2 regions of the Sphingomonas sp. 2SG genome follow, and region 2 is predicted to be linked to the other one. Evidence: predicted binding sites of a transcription regulator. Region 2 holds the regulator's gene; the other holds the start of a gene.
What was found. The regulator LexA, encoded in region 2, represses DNA repair genes until DNA is damaged. The targets are predictions, from matches to a motif close to GTTCCNCNCTTGTTCT.
Positions count from the first base shown of each region.

Region 1: radA (DNA repair protein RadA) is a predicted target of LexA. The motif match lies at 2,529-2,544, and genes of this name have one in related genera.

Region 1 covers NZ_SCMZ01000012.1:82,858-90,494, reverse strand. The annotation lists gene FFS23_RS07435 (glycosyltransferase family 4 protein) at 288-1,430, opposite strand; gene FFS23_RS07430 (glutathione S-transferase N-terminal domain-containing protein) at 1,502-2,200, shown strand; gene radA (DNA repair protein RadA) at 2,566-3,936, shown strand; gene FFS23_RS07420 (CvpA family protein) at 4,390-4,959, shown strand; gene FFS23_RS07415 (iron-sulfur cluster assembly scaffold protein) at 4,956-5,393, shown strand; gene FFS23_RS07410 (cation:proton antiporter domain-containing protein) at 5,386-7,152, shown strand; gene FFS23_RS07405 (DUF423 domain-containing protein) at 7,149-7,478, shown strand; gene FFS23_RS07400 (Lrp/AsnC family transcriptional regulator) at 7,483-7,637, opposite strand, start outside.
Region 2 covers NZ_SCMZ01000001.1:160,557-168,193, forward strand. The annotation lists gene FFS23_RS00720 (citrate synthase) at 1-385, opposite strand, end outside; gene gltX (glutamate--tRNA ligase) at 402-1,808, opposite strand; gene FFS23_RS00730 (ComEC/Rec2 family competence protein) at 1,901-4,009, shown strand; gene lexA (transcriptional repressor LexA) at 4,211-4,894, opposite strand; gene FFS23_RS00740 (molybdopterin molybdotransferase MoeA) at 4,953-6,134, opposite strand; gene moaC (cyclic pyranopterin monophosphate synthase MoaC) at 6,139-6,606, opposite strand; gene trpC (indole-3-glycerol phosphate synthase TrpC) at 6,603-7,379, opposite strand; gene trpD (anthranilate phosphoribosyltransferase) at 7,376-7,637, opposite strand, start outside.

The DNA.
Region 1 (7,637 bases), on a different contig from region 2:
TGACGGAGCGGGTTTTGGACCGTCATCCGAACCATTCAGACGGCCATATGCGGTAGCCCTGCCCCGCAAGGGGGACGCCGCATATGGACCTGCAAGTGAGTCAGTCGCTCGCCAAATCACCCCCCGTCACCCCGGACTGGTTCCGGGGTCCACCCCGCGGCGAGGAGAGCGGCTTGAGGTGAGACCATCCTCTTGCAGTCCGGTGGACCCCGGAACCAGTCCGGGGTGACGGAGAGAATGTGGAAGCGGCTCGATCCTCACTGCCATCCCCCGGGCGGTGGGAAACCTTAGCGGCCGACCAGTTCCAGATAGGTGTCGAGCACGGTCTGGTTGGCGGTGTCCCAACGGTAGGTCGCGGCCCGCGCCAGACCGGCTGCGCCCATTCGCGCCTTGAGCCCCGGTTCGGTGACGATCCGCTCGATCGCATCCGCATAGCCGGCGATATCGGTCGGCTCGACCAGAAATCCGGTCACGCCATGCTCGACGAGATCGACCGCGCCCGTCGCCCGCGCCGCCACCACCGGCACGCCGGCGGCCATCGCCTCGGTGGTGACGTTGCCGAACGTCTCGGTCACCGAGGGATTGAAGAACACGTCCATCGATGCGACCGCGCGGCCGAGGTCGTCGCCCGACTGGAAGCCGGCGAAGATCGCGCCCGGCGCCTGCTGCGCGAACCAGTCCTGCGCCGGCCCCTTGCCGATCACCAGCACCTTGTGCGGCACGCCGCGGCGGGTGAGGTCCTTGATCACCTCCGCGAAGACGTCGAGCCCCTTTTCCTTGACCAGCCGGCCGAGGAAACCGACCGCGATCTCGTCGTCGCCGATGCCGAGCGCGCGCCGCCAGGCGAGGCTGCGCCGTTCGGGCACGAAGCGATCGTGGTCGATGCCGCGCGACCAGATCGTGATCGGCGTCGTCACCCCCCATTCGCGCAGCAGCGCGCCCATGCTGGGGCTCGGCGGCATCACCCGGTCGACGCGATTGTAGAAGCGTCGCATCAGCGCCTTGATCCACGGTTCGACGAAGCCGATCCGGTAATAACGGAAATAGGTCTCGAACCGGGTGTGGAAGGAGGCGAGGCTGGGGATGCCGTTGCGCCGCGCCCAGCTCACCGCGCCATGGTTGAGCAGGTCGGGCGCGGAGACGTGGACGAGATTGGGGGCGAAGGCTTCGAGGTCGGCGCGGGTTTTCGCGGGCAGATAGCGGCCGAGCAGATATTCGGCGCGGCCGCCCGGCATCGGGATCGCCGGCACCGAGACGAGGTCGCCGGTCGGCGGGAAGGCGGGCGGATCGATCGTCGGCGAATAGATGCGGACCGTGACGCCCTGCGCCAGCAGATGGGCGACGAGCAGGTTCAGCGCCTGATTGGCACCATCGCGCGTGTAATTGTAATTGCCGCTGAACAGCGCGACACGAAGATCGGAGGGTTGCATGCTGCCGCCGGCCATAGCGGCGCGATTGCGGCGTGACTATGTCGGCGGTTCAACAGCCAAGGGTGTCGCCGATGACCGATCTGTCCGCCTTTCCGATCACGCAGCGCTGGCCGGCGCAGCATCCCGAGCGCATCCAGCTCTATTCGCTGCCGACGCCCAACGGCGTCAAAGTGTCGATCATGCTGGAGGAGACGGGGCTGCCGTACGAGGCGCACCGGATCGACTTCGGCCAGGACGAGCAGAAGTCGGCGGCGTTCGTCTCGCTCAACCCCAATGGCAAGATTCCGGCGATCATCGATCCCGACGGACCGGGCGGAGCGCCGTTCGGCCTGTTCGAAAGCGGTGCGATCCTGCTCTATCTGGCGGAGAAGAGCGGACGGTTCCTGCCGGCCGACCCGGCCGGGCGGTGGCAGGCGATCCAGTGGCTGATGTTCCAGATGGGCGGCGTCGGCCCGATGTTCGGGCAGCTCGGCTTCTTCCACAAATTCGCCGGACGCGACTTCGAGGACAAACGGCCGCGCGATCGCTACGTCGCCGAGGTGGTGCGGTTGCTGGGGGTGCTCGACGCAGCGCTGGCGGGCAGGGACTGGCTGCTGGGGGCGGACTATTCGGTGGCGGACATCGCGCATCTCGGCTGGGTGAATGCTTTGGTCGGTTTCTACGACGCGGGCGAGCTGGTCGGGTTCGAGCGGTTCGCGAACGTGGCGGCGTGGCTCGCACGCGGGCTGGCGCGGCCGGCGGTGCAGCGGGGGTTGGCGATTCCGGGGTGATCTCGAGTGCGCCGCATGACCGCCCCCAAATCCTCCCCCTTGCGGGGAGGGGTATCGCATATGATTGCGGTGATGAGGTTCGATCGGTTTCCTCATCTAAATCGTCACCCCGGACTGGTTCCGGGGTCCACCGAGCCGCAGGGGAACGGTGTCGAATCAAGCCTTTCTCCTCGCCGCAGGGTGGACCCCGGAACAAGTCCGGGGTGACGGAACAAGCATGGAAGACGACCGGCCCGCACGAGCGTCCATATAACATAGCCTTCCCCTGGCGGGTGAAGACTTGGGCTCGTTCCTCCCACCGGTGTCCGCATGGCCCGACCCGAAATCTGTTCCCTTCCCGTTCTCTTTTGCCTATATCGCGCGGCATGGCGAAACCGCAGAAACGATATGTGTGCCAGGCGTGCGGATCGGTGTCGCATCGCTGGGCGGGACAATGTGCCGATTGCTCCGAGTGGAACACGCTGGTCGAAGAGGCGAGCGCGGTGGTCACGCCGTTCCAGGCCAAGCACGACCTGCGCACCGGCGGGCGATCGTTCGAACTGGTCGGGCTCGACGCCGATATCGTCCTGCCCGAGCGGATGGCGACGGGCATCGCCGAACTCGATCGCGCACTCGGCGGCGGCTTCGTCGAGGGGTCGGCGACGCTGATCGGCGGCGATCCCGGCATCGGCAAGTCGACGCTGCTGCTGCAGGCCGCCGCCAAGCTGGCGCTCGCCGGCAAGAGCGTCGCCTATGTCTCGGGCGAGGAGGCGACCGATCAGGTGCGGCTGCGCGCGCGGCGGCTGGGCATCGGCCATGCGCCGGTACAGCTCGCCGCGGCGACCTCGACGCGCGATATCCTGACGACGCTGTCGATGGGGCCGCCGCCGGCCTTGCTGGTGATCGATTCGATCCAGACGATGCATTCCGACCTGATCGAGGGCGCGCCCGGCACGGTGAGCCAGGTGCGCGCCTCGTCGCAGGAGCTGATCCGCTTCGCCAAGGAGCGCGGCACCGCGCTGGTGCTGGTCGGCCACGTCACCAAGGACGGGTCGATCGCCGGCCCGCGCGTGCTCGAACATATGGTCGACACCGTGCTCGCCTTCGAGGGCGAGCGCAGCCACCAATATCGCATCCTGCGCGCGATCAAGAACCGCTTCGGCGGGACCGACGAGATCGGCGTGTTCGCGATGCAGAGCGAGGGGCTGGCGGAGGTCTCAAATCCCTCCGCGCTGTTCCTGACGCAACGCGACGAGGGGGTGACGGGGACGACGGTGTTCCCCGCGCTGGAGGGGACGCGGCCGGTGCTGGTCGAGATCCAGGCGCTGGTGGTGCGGCTGGCGAGCGGCGCGACGCCGCGCCGCGCGGTGGTCGGCTGGGACAGCGGGCGGCTGGCGATGATCCTCGCGGTGCTCGAGGCGCGCTGCGGGCTGAGCTTCTCCAATGCCGAGGTCTATCTGAACATCGCCGGCGGCTATCGCGTGCAGGACCCGGCGGCGGACATGGCGGTGGCGGCGGCGCTGGTCTCGGCGCTGTCCGAGCGGCCGGTGGCGATCGACGCGGTCGCGTTCGGCGAGGTCGCGCTGTCGGGCGAGATCCGGCCGGTGGCGCATGGCGCGCTGCGGCTGAAGGAGGCGGGCAAGTTGGGGTTCGAGCGCGCGCTGGTGCCGGCGGCGGTGGCGAAGGAGGAGAGCACGCTGCGGATGACGGGGTTCCGGACGCTGGGCGAGTTCGTGGATCATATGCTGGGGCGGTGACGGAGGGGCTGCCGCTTCGTCCTCAAGCCAATCGACATTGAGGAGCCTGGTGAATTCCTCCCCCGCCAGCGCAGGGTTATCGCATATGGACGCTCGTGCGTGCCTGTCGTCGTCCAAGCCCACCCCGTCACCCCGGACTTGTTCCGGGGTCCACCCTGCGGCGAGGAGAAAGGCTTGATCCGGAACCATTCTCTCGCGGCCCGGTGGACCCCGGAACGGGTCCGGGGTGACGAATCTGATAAGGAAACCGATCGAGCCTCATCACCGCAGCCATATGCGGTAGCCCTGCCCTGGCGGGGGAGGAATTCTGCTGGACGCTGAATGTCGATCGATCCTGAACTTGTCTTTTCGCCGGGATGACGAAGTCGGGGGCGGGCTGACAGCAAGGGGGAAGGGCGGTCCACGACCACCAAGGACTAGCGCCCCCGCCCGCGCATCCCTATTCCCTTGGGCATGGCGCTGACCGCTCTCGACATCATCGTACTCGTCGCCGTGCTGGGCGCGGCGCTGCTCGGGCTCAAGCGTGGCTTCGTCACCGAAGTGCTGTCGCTGTTCGCCTGGGTGGCGATCGTCGCGATGCTCAAGCTGTTCCATGTCGCGCTTGCCGCCAAGCTGGCGGGCACGATCGGCACCGCGTCGGGCGCGGCGGTGGCGGCGTTCGTGGTGATCGCCGGCGGCACCTATGTCGGCGGCAAGCTCGTCGCCAATGCGATCGGCAAGCGTACCCGCCAGTCGATCCTGGGCCCCGTCGACCGCGCACTCGGCTTCGGCTTCGGCGCGCTCAAGGGGCTGATCATCGCCAGCCTCGGCTTCCTCGTCGCGGCGCTGCTGGTCGATACCGCGCGCGGCGGCCCGGCGCAGCGGCCCGACTGGATGACGCAGTCGCGCTGCTACAACCTGCTCAACGCGACCAGCGCGGGGATCGCCGATTTCGTCGACCGGCGGCGGCGCGGCCTGCCGGTGTTCGGCGCGCGCCAGAGCCTCCGGTCCGAAGCCTCCGACAATGCGAGCAGTTCACGATGAATGCGCCCCTCTACAATGCCGAGATCCTGCGGCTCGCGGCGTCGATCCCGCATCATGCGCGGCTCGACCATGCGCAGGCTACCGCGGAGAAGCGCTCGCCGATCTGCGGCAGCCGGGTGACGGTGGACGTCGGCGTCGGCGACGACGGGCGAGTGAGCGAGGTCGGGCTGCTGGTGCGCGCCTGCGCGCTGGGGCAGGCGTCCGCGTCGCTGCTCGCGCGCGACATCCTCGGCAAGACGCCGGAAGAGCTGGCGGCGGCACGCGATGCGCTGACCGCCTGGCTGGCGCGCGAGGGCGACATGCCCGACTGGCCGGGGCTCGACGTGTTCGCGCCGGCGCTCGATTATACCGCGCGGCATCCGTCGATCCGGCTGGCGTTCGAGGCGGCGGCCGAGGCGGCCTTCGCGGCGCGCGAGGCGCATGCCGATGCATGAGGCGGCGGCCGGCGCGTCGATGCTGCGCGACGGGGTGATCCTGCTGGGGTTCGGGCTGGGCTTCGTATTGCTGTTCCGGCGGCTCGGCCTGGGTGCGACGCTGGGCTTCCTCGTCGCCGGCGCGGTGGTCGGGCCGCATCTGCTCGGCCTCGTCGGCGATGCCGAGGCGAAGATCGGGGTCGCCGAGCTCGGCATCACCTTGCTGCTGTTCATCGTCGGGCTGGAACTCAATCCGACGCGGCTGTGGCGGATGAAGCAGGAGATCTTCGGGCTCGGGCTGATCCAGGTGGTGGTGTGCGGGCTGGCGATCACCGCGGTCGTCTGGGGCGCCGCGCATTTCTCGCCGACCGCGGCGCTGGCGCTGGGGCTGCCCTTGGCGCTGTCGTCGACCGCGCAGGTGCTGCCGCTGCTGCAATCGTCGGGGCGGTTGCGCACGCCGTTCGGCGAGCGGGCATTCTCGATCCTGCTGTTCCAGGACCTGTCGATCGTGCCGCTGATCACGATCGTCGCGGCGATGAGCCGCAACCCCGCCGATGCCGGCGGACCGCCGGGCTGGCTGCTCGCACTTTATACCGTGGGCGCGGTGGCCGGGCTGATCCTCGTCGGCCGGTTCGTGCTGCGGCCGCTGTTCCGGCTGATCGGCAATCTCGGCGAGCGCGAGATGTTCGTCTTCGCCGCGCTGTTCACCGTCATCGCCAGCGCGGCGGTGATGGAGGCGCTGGGGCTGTCGACCGCATTGGGCGCGTTCATCGCCGGCGTGATGCTCGCCGACAGCCCGTACCGGCACGAGCTGGAGGCGGATGTCGAGCCGTTCCGCTCGATCCTGCTCGGCCTGTTCTTCCTCGCGGTCGGCATGATGCTCGACCTGCATGCGATTTCCGAACGGCCGCTGTTCGTGGCGAGCATGGCGCTGGCGCTGATCGCGACCAAGACCGCGGTCATCATGGGGATCGGCCTCGCCTTCAGGATGACGTGGCGCAGCGCGCTGGCGCTCGGCGTGCTGCTCAGCCAGGGCGGCGAGTTCGGCTTCGTGCTGTTCGCGCAGGCGCAGCAGGGCCTGCTCGTCGCGCCCGAGGCGGCGAGCCTGTTCGGCGCGATCATCACCGTGTCGATGGCGACGACGCCGTTCCTGATGGGCGCCACCCGCCGCTTTCGCGAGGAGCCGGTCGCCAAGGACCAGGCGCGCGACGGGCCCAAGGCCGACGGCGCCAATGCGATCATCGTCGGCTATGGCCGGTTCGGCCAGACGGTGGGGCAGATGCTGCTCGCGCAGAAGATCCCGGTGACGCTGATCGACCGCGATATCGAGATGATCGACATCGCCGGCGAATTCGGCGCCAAGGTCTATTACGGCGACGGCACGCGGCTCGACCTGCTGCGCCAGGCCGGCGCGGCGGAGGCGGAGCTGATCCTGTTCTGCATCGACGGCGACCAGATCGAGCCCGATACGCTGGAGGGAGTGCACGAGGCGTTCCCCGATGCCGCCATCTACGTCCGCGCGTTCGACCGGCGCGCGCTGGTCAAGCTCAAGAAGTCCTCGGGCGTGTTCGTCGTGCGCGAGGTGCTCGAATCGGCGGTGAAGATGGCGCGCGTCGCGATGCGCGACCTCGGCATCGCCGGCGCCGAGATCGATCGTGCCGAGGAGGCCTATCGTGCGCGCGACAAGGAACGGCTGCGCATCCAGATCGAGGCGGGGGATATCCGCGCGGCGCGGTCGATGGTCGCCGAGCAACAGCCATGGGGGAATGATCCGCGATGATCGTGGCGATACTGGCGGCGCTGTCGGGCGCCATCGCGGTGGCGGCTGGGGCATCCGGCGCACATTGGGCGAACGGTCCGGCGGTCGATTGGCTGAAAACCGGCGGTCAGTATCAGATGATCCACGCCATCGCCGCGCTGGTCGCGTTGCGCGTCGAGGCGCGCGGGCCGGCGTGGCTGTTCGTCGTCGGCGGCGCGATCTTCGCGGGGACGCTGTATCTGATGGCGCTGGGCGCGCCGCGCTGGTTCGGCGCGATCACGCCGATCGGGGGAGCGCTGCTGATCGGCGGCTGGCTGTGGCTGGCCTGGTCGCTGCGCGGCGCCTGACCCGTCAGAGCAGTGGCCGGCCGCGCGCCGGGTCGTAGCGGACGATCTCGCGCAGCGTGACCAACGTCTCGAACTGCAGCACGGCGTCGTCCGCCGCCAGCATCGTATCGGCGAAATGCTGGTAGGCCGCGATCGTCGGCACCGCGACGATCAGCAGGA
Region 2 (7,637 bases):
GGGCGTCGCGACGGAAGCCGCGGAAGAAGGTCGCGAGCTGCTCGTGCACCATCGTGTGCCGCGAAATCGTATGCTCGAACTGCGCCAGCTCGCCCTTCTCGGGCAGCTCGCCGTTGAGCAGCAGATAGGCGACCTCCATGAAGCTGGAATTTTCCGCCAGCTCGCCGATCGGATAGCCGCGGTGCAGCAGAACGCCTTCGTCCCCGTCGATATAGGTCAGCTTCGATTGGCACGACGCCGTCGAGGTGAAGCCCGGATCGTAGGTGAAGTCGCCGGTCTGCGCATAGAACTTCCGGATGTCGACGACATCCGGCCCGACCGTGCCGGACATGACCGGGTAGTCGAAATCCTTACCGTCCACGGATACTTTGGCGGCGTCGGTCATGTCGTTGTCCTTCCTATCAGACTGCCATTCGGTCCGCGATCCGGCCGAGGCTTTCCTCTTTGCCGAGAAGCGCGAGCACGTCGAAGATTCCGGGCGATGTCTTGCGCCCGGTGAGAGCGGCGCGGAGCGGCTGGGCGACCTGCCCGAGCTTGACGCCCTGGGCCTCGGCGACCTGCCGTACCGCTGCTTCGAGAGCCTCCTGATCCCACTGCTGCACCGCGTCAAGCGCGGCGTGCAGCGCAGCGAGAAGCCGGGGTGCGGTGCCGCCGAGCAGGTCCGAAGCTGCCTGATCGAGGTCGAGCGGGCGGTTGGCGAACAGGAAGCGCGCGCCCTCGCTCAGTTCGTTGAGGTTGGCGGCGCGCGCCTTGAGCACCGGCATCGCGCGGGTCAGCAGCTCCGTGTCGGCATAGCCGCCGATCGGCGCGATCAGCGCGGCGAGGCGGGCATCGTCGGCGGCGCGGATATAATGACCGTTGAGATTCTCGAGCTTCTTGAGGTCGAAGCGCGACGGGCTCTTGCCGACGCCGGCGAGGTCGAACCATTCGGTCGCCTGCTCGCGGCTGATGATCTCGTCGTCGCCATGGCCCCAGCCGAGGCGCAGGAGGTAATTGTCGAAGGCTTCCGGCAATATGCCCAATTCGTCGCGATAGGCTTCGATGCCGACCGCGCCGTGACGCTTCGACAGTTTGGCGCCGTCGGTGCCGTGGATCAGCGGAATGTGCGCGTAGATCGGCTCGGGCCAGCCGTTCGCCTTGTAGATCGGCAGCTGGCGGAAGGCGTTGTTGAGATGGTCGTCGCCGCGAATGACGTGCGTCACGCCCATGTCATGGTCGTCGACCACCACCGCGAGCATGTACGTCGGCGTCCCATCCGAGCGCAGGAGGATCAGATCGTCGAGTTCGGCATTCTGGACGGTCACCGACCCCTGGACGCGATCCTCGATCGTCGTCGCGCCGTCGCGCGGCGCCTTGAGGCGGACGACGAAGGGCTGGCCCGCAGGTGCCGTCGCCGGATCGGCGTCGCGCCATGGCGAGCGGATGCGCAGCGGCTGCTTCGCCGCCTGCGCCGCTTCGCGCTGCGCGGTGATCTCCTCGGCGGTCATGTAGCAGCGATAGGCATGGCCGCTGGCGACCATCTGATGCGCGACTTCGGCATGACGGTCGGCGCGGGCGAACTGGAAGACGGCGTCGCCGTCCCAGTCGAGGCCGAGCCATTTGAGCCCACCGAGGATCGCGTCGATCGCCGGCTGGGTGGAGCGGGCGCGATCGGTGTCCTCGATGCGCAGCAGGAACGTGCCGCCATGATGGCGCGCGTAGAGCCAGTTGAACAGCGCGGTGCGCGCACCGCCGAGATGCAGATAGCCGGTCGGCGACGGCGCGAAGCGCGTGACGATCGTCGCAGGATTATCGTTCGTGGCGCTCAACCGCGCTTGCTCCCAAGGTTCGAGACGTGACGGCCGGAGCGGCCGCCGCGGGCCCTAGCACGCGGCTTCTGCGCCTTCAAATGCCCCGCGCCATGGAACGGTTGCGCGTCGGTATCGAAGAATGGCTGGAGGCGGAACGCGATCAGTTGGTGCTGTGGCTGCCGGTGGCATTCGGTGGCGGGATCGCGGCGTGGTTCGTGCTGCCCGATCCGCGGACGTGGACGACGACGCTGCTGCTGTGCGCCGCCGTGGCATTCGCCGCCATCGGGTTGGCACGCGGCGACCGGGCTGCGCGGGTCGTCGCGCTCGGTGCCGTGGCCGTCGCCGCCGGGTTGGCGCTGATCTGGTGGCGGGCGGAGCGGGTCGCCGAACCGGTGCTCGCACGCCCGGTCGTCGCGGTGGTACGCGGCAGCGTCGAGCGGGCCGAGCCGTTGATCGCGCGCGGACTGATGCGGCTGACGATCCGCGCCGACGCCGGCCAGGGCCTGCCGACGCGGCTGCGGGTCAATCTCGCCGCGGCGGACGTACCGGCGGACCTGGGGGCGGGTGCGGTCGTCCGGCTGCGGGCGCGACTGATGCCGCCGCCCGACGCCGCGGTGCCCGGCGCCTATGATTTCGCACGGGTGGCGTGGTTCGCGGGTATCGGCGCGACCGGGCGTGGTTTCGCGCCGGTGACGGTGATCCGGCCCGCCCCGGCGGGGGGTGGCCTGCGGACGCGGCTGACCGATCATATCACCGCCCGGCTGGACGGCAGCCGCGGCGGGATCGCGGCCGCGCTTGCCACCGGTGACGAGGGTGCGATCACCCCGGACGATTCGGAAGCGATGCGCCGTGCCGGCCTCGCGCATCTCTTGTCGGTCAGCGGGTTGCACATCACCGCAGCCGTCGGTGCGACGATGCTGCTGGTCATGCGGCTGCTCGCCTTGTGGCCGTGGCTGGCGATCCGCGTCCGGTTGCCGCTGGTCGCGGCGGCGGCAGGAGCGCTGGCGGCGATCGGCTATACCTGGCTCACTGGCAGTCAGGTGCCGACGATCCGATCCTGCGTCGCATCGCTGCTGGTGCTGGGGGCACTGGTGCTCGGGCGCGAGGCGGTGACGTTGCGGCTGGTCGCCGCGGGCGCGATGACGGTGCTGCTCGTCTGGCCGGAGGCGATGACCGGCGCGAGCTTCCAACTGTCCTTCGCGGCGATCGCGGCGATCGTCGCGCTGCACGAGCATCCGCGTATCGAATCGTGGTTCGCGCCGCGCGAGGAGGGGCGAATGGCTCGCGTACTGCGGTCGCTGGTGTCGCTGCTGCTCACCGGGCTGGTCGTCGAGGCGGCGCTGATGCCGATCGCGGTCTATCATTTCCACAAAGCGGGGCTCTACGGCGCGGCGGCGAACATCGTTGCGATCCCGCTCACCACCTTCGTGGTGATGCCGCTGGAGGCGCTGGCTTTATTGCTCGACGCCGCGGGCTGCGGCGGGCCGGTCTGGTGGGCGACCGACCTTGCCCTGCGCGTGTTGCTGATCCTCGCCCATGCCGTCGCCGCGGCGCCGGGATCGTCGCTTGCGCTGCCGTCGATGCCGGCGGCGGCATTCGCGCTTCTCGTGGCCGGGGGATTGTGGTTGGCCCTGTGGCGGACGCGATGGCGGCGGCTCGGCGTGGTACCGCTCGTTATCGGGGCGGGCTGGACGTGGCTGACGCCCGCGCCCGACCTGCTGGTGACGGGCGACGGGCGGCATATGGCGGTGCGTGTCGGCGGCGGGCTGGCGCTGCTGCGTGATCGGGCTGGGGACTATACGCGGGACATGCTCGCCGAAAATGGCGGCGCCGACGCGGGGATGCTATTGGGGGAGCAGGCGGCGGCGCGCTGCACGCGCGATGCCTGTGCGGTCGATGTGGATGCGGGCGGGCGGCGCTGGCGGGTGCTGGCGACGCGGAGCCTGTATCCGGTAAACCGCGACGAGCTCGCGACGGCCTGCGCGCGAGCGGATGTGGTGGTGAGCGAACGCCATCTGCCGCGGGCGTGCCGGCCGCGCTGGCTCCGGCTGGACGCACCGATGCTGCGGCGGACCGGCGGGGTCGCGGTGACCTTCGCGGGTGGCGAGGTGCGGACGGTGCGACGCGACGGGGATGCGCATCCGTGGTTCGCTGCCGTGCGGGTCATGCCGGCGGTGACGGGCGAGCACCATAGAAAGCGTCGATGGGGTGCCCCGTGAAAGTCCGCCAGTGCTCCTGCGGACGCAGGAGTCCAGAGCCAAGCAGAACAACGGCGTATGGCGTTCCGGGCTCCTGGGCTCCTGCTTTCGCAGGAGCACTGGGATGACGTTCGCAGAGGTCTCGAACAAGTCCGGGGTGACCGAGAGAGGGTGGAAAGCGTTCGGCCTACATGGAGGCCCATATGCGATCCCGCCGGCGGCTCAATCGTAGCGGCGCAGGATGCCCGACAATTTGCCTTGCACGCGGACGTGCGAGGGCACGTAGCGTTGCGGTTCATAGGCGCGGTTGGCCGGATCGAGCCGGACCATCGCGCCCTCGCGACGGAAGTATTTGAGCGTAGCCTCGCTGTCGTCGATCAGCGCGACGACGATCTCGCCGTCGCGGGCGACTTCGGTCCGGCGGATCAGCGCATAATCGCCGTCGAGGATACCCGCCTCGACCATCGAATCACCCGATACTTCCAACGCATAATGTTCGCCCGAACCGAGCAAAGCGGCCGGCACCGCGAGCATCGAGCTTCCCTCGAACGCCTCGATCGGCACGCCGGCGGCGATGCGGCCGTGCAGCGGGATCTCGATGACGTCGTTAGCCGGCGTCGCCGCGGGGCGGACGTTGCCGGTCTTGGCAGGGGGCGCGGCCGGAGCTGCCGGCGCGGGCTTGCGTTCCGACCGTTCCGGCATGCGCAGCACTTCGAGCGCGCGGGCGCGGTTTGGCAGGCGGCGGATGAAATGCCGTTCCTCGAGCGCGCTGATCAGGCGGTGGACGCCCGATTTGGATTTCAGGTCAAGCGCTTCTTTCATCTCCTCGAACGAGGGCGAGATGCCGGTTTCTTCCAGCCGGTCGTTGATGAAGCAAACGAGCTCGTGTTGCTTGCGCGTGAGCATGAGCGGACCTTCCCCGTCGGAACAGACGCGGAACTTCTAGGGAACAGGATGGCGCCCGTCAAGCGATGACGAGGATTTCTGCCGAGTCGCCCGCACTGGCGGCAGGCGCGTCCACCGGCCGCACGATCAGGCAGTGCGAGCGGGCGAGCGTGAGGAGCATCGAACTGTCCTGGATGGTCGAGGCAAAGGCGCGACCGTCGCGCAGCTCGGCGCGCAGATAGTCGGTGCGCGGCCCGTTCGCGGGCAGGTCCTCGCCGAGGATGGTCATCGTCGTGCGCGGTAGCGGGTCGGCGGCGCCGGCGAGGTGCGCGACCAGCGGTTTGACGAACAGCAACGCGGTGACGAACGCGGACACCGGATTACCGGGCAGGCCGAGCAGGATCGTGTCGCCGAGCCGGCCCGCCATCATCGGCTTGCCGGGGCGCAGCGCGATCCGCCAGAAGTCGATGCTGCCGCCGGCCGCCTCGAGCGCCGGGCGGACGAGATCGTGGTCGCCGACCGAAGCGCCGCCGGTGGTGACGAGCAAATCGGCTTCGACACCGGCGAAGGCGTCCCGCAACGTGGCGAGATCGTCGGGGAGGATGCCGAGATCGATCAACTCGATCGGCAGGTCGGCGAGCAGCGCCGCCAGCATCGCGCGGTTCGATTCGGGCAGCACGTCGGGCGAGGCGCCGCTGCCGGGCTCGACCAGTTCGTCGCCGGTCGCGCAGATCGCGACCCGCACGCGGCGGTGGACGGCGATCGTCGCCACCCCGCCGGTCGCCGCGACCGCGATCCGCGCGGCGGTCAGCCGCTCGCCCTGCGCGATCAGCCGGTCACCGGTGGTGAAATCGAGGCCGCGGCGGCGGGTGTTGCGGCCGTGCGTCGGCGGACCTTCGCCGGTCAGTCGGATTGCCGTGCCGTCGGCGGCGACTTCCTCCTGGATCATCACCGTGTCGGCGCCCGCGGGCATCGCCGCGCCGGTGAAGATCCGAACCGTTTCGCCCGGGCCGACCGCGCCGGCGAAGGGGCGGCCGGCGGCGCTTTCGCCGATCAACGTCCAGGGACCGGGGAGGTCGGCGAAGCGGATGGCATAGCCGTCCATCGCCGACAGATCGGTCGCCGGCTGCGTCCGGTGGGCGCCGACGTCGGCGGCGGCCCAGCGTCCGTGCGCCTGAGCGAGCGGCACCTCTTCGACGGCGACCGGGGCCGCCGAGGTGAACAGGCGGGCTTGCGCCTCGGCGATCGGCAAGAGCGCCATGGCGTCAGGCGCGCCAGTCGCCGGACTTGCCGCCGGCCTTTTCGAGCAGGCGGATGCCGGTGATCGTCATGCCGCGGTCCATCGCCTTCGCCATGTCGTAGACGGTCAGCAGCGCGACCGAGACGGCGGTGAGCGCCTCCATCTCGACGCCGGTCTTGCCGTCGGTCGCGGCGAGCGCGGTGGCGGTGATGCCGGTGTCGTCGAGCACCAGATCGAGCGTGACGCGGGTGAGGGGGAGAGGATGGCAGAGCGGGATGAGCTCGGCGGTCTTCTTCGCCGCCATGATGCCGGCGACGCGGGCGACGGCGAGCACGTCGCCCTTCTTCGCCGCACCGTCGCGGATCGCGGCGAGCGCATCCGCGGCGACCGCGATATGGCCGGTGGCGACGGCGCGGCGGCTGGTCACCGCCTTGTCGCCGACATCGACCATATGCGCGGCGCCATCGGCGTCGAGATGGGTGAGGCCGCTCATCCGATCATCGCGCGGGTCGCGGCCTCGACGTCGTCGGCGCGCATCAGCGCCTCGCCGATCAGGAAGCAGTGCACGCCATGTGCGGCCATCGCGTCGAGATCGGCGCGCGTTTCGAGCCCGCTCTCCGCGACGAAGGTGCAGCCCTCGGGCGCCTTGTCGACGAGTTCGTAGGTGCGGGCGAAATCGACGGTGAAATCGCGCAGGTCGCGGTTGTTGACGCCGATCAGTCGCGACTTGAGCTTGAGCGCGCGGTCGAGTTCGTGCGCGTCGTGCACCTCGACCAGCACGTCCATGCCGCAGTCGCGCGCCGATGCCTCGATCTCCGCCATCTGGTTGTCGTCGAGCGCGGCGACGATGATGAGGATCGCGTCGGCGCCGATCGAGCGGCTTTCGGTCGCCTGCCACGGATCGACCATGAAGTCCTTGCGGATCACCGGCAGGTCGCAGGCGGCGCGCGCGGCGACGAGATAGTCGTCGGAGCCCTGGAACCATTGCTCGTCGGTGAGCACCGACAGGCAGGCGGCGCCGCCCGCCTGATAGGCGCGGGCGTGGGCGGGGGGATCGAAATCGGTGCGGATCAGGCCCTTCGACGGGCTCGCCTTCTTGATCTCGGCGATCAGCGCATGGCCCGGCCTGGCGTCGAGCGCGGCGCGGAAGCCGCGCGGTTTGGTCACCGCGGCGATGCGTGCGTCGAGATCGGCGAGGCTGGTCGTCGCCTTGCGTGCGGCGACCTCGGCGCGTTTGGTTTCGATGATGCGGGAGAGAATGGTCATCGGTAGGCGATCCAGCGGTCGAGCAGCGCGCCCGCGCGGCCGTCGTCGAGCGCGGCCGCGGCGGCGTGCGCGCCGGCGGTGAGATGGGGACTGTGGCCGGCGACGACCAGCGCGGCGGCGGCGTTGAGCAGCACCGCGTCGCGATAGGCGCCCGCCTCGCCGGCGAGCAGGCGGCGCAGTGCGGCGGCGTTATAGGCAGGGTCGCCGCCGCGGATCGCGGCGAGCGGGTGGCGCGGCAGGCCGGCATCCTCTGGCACG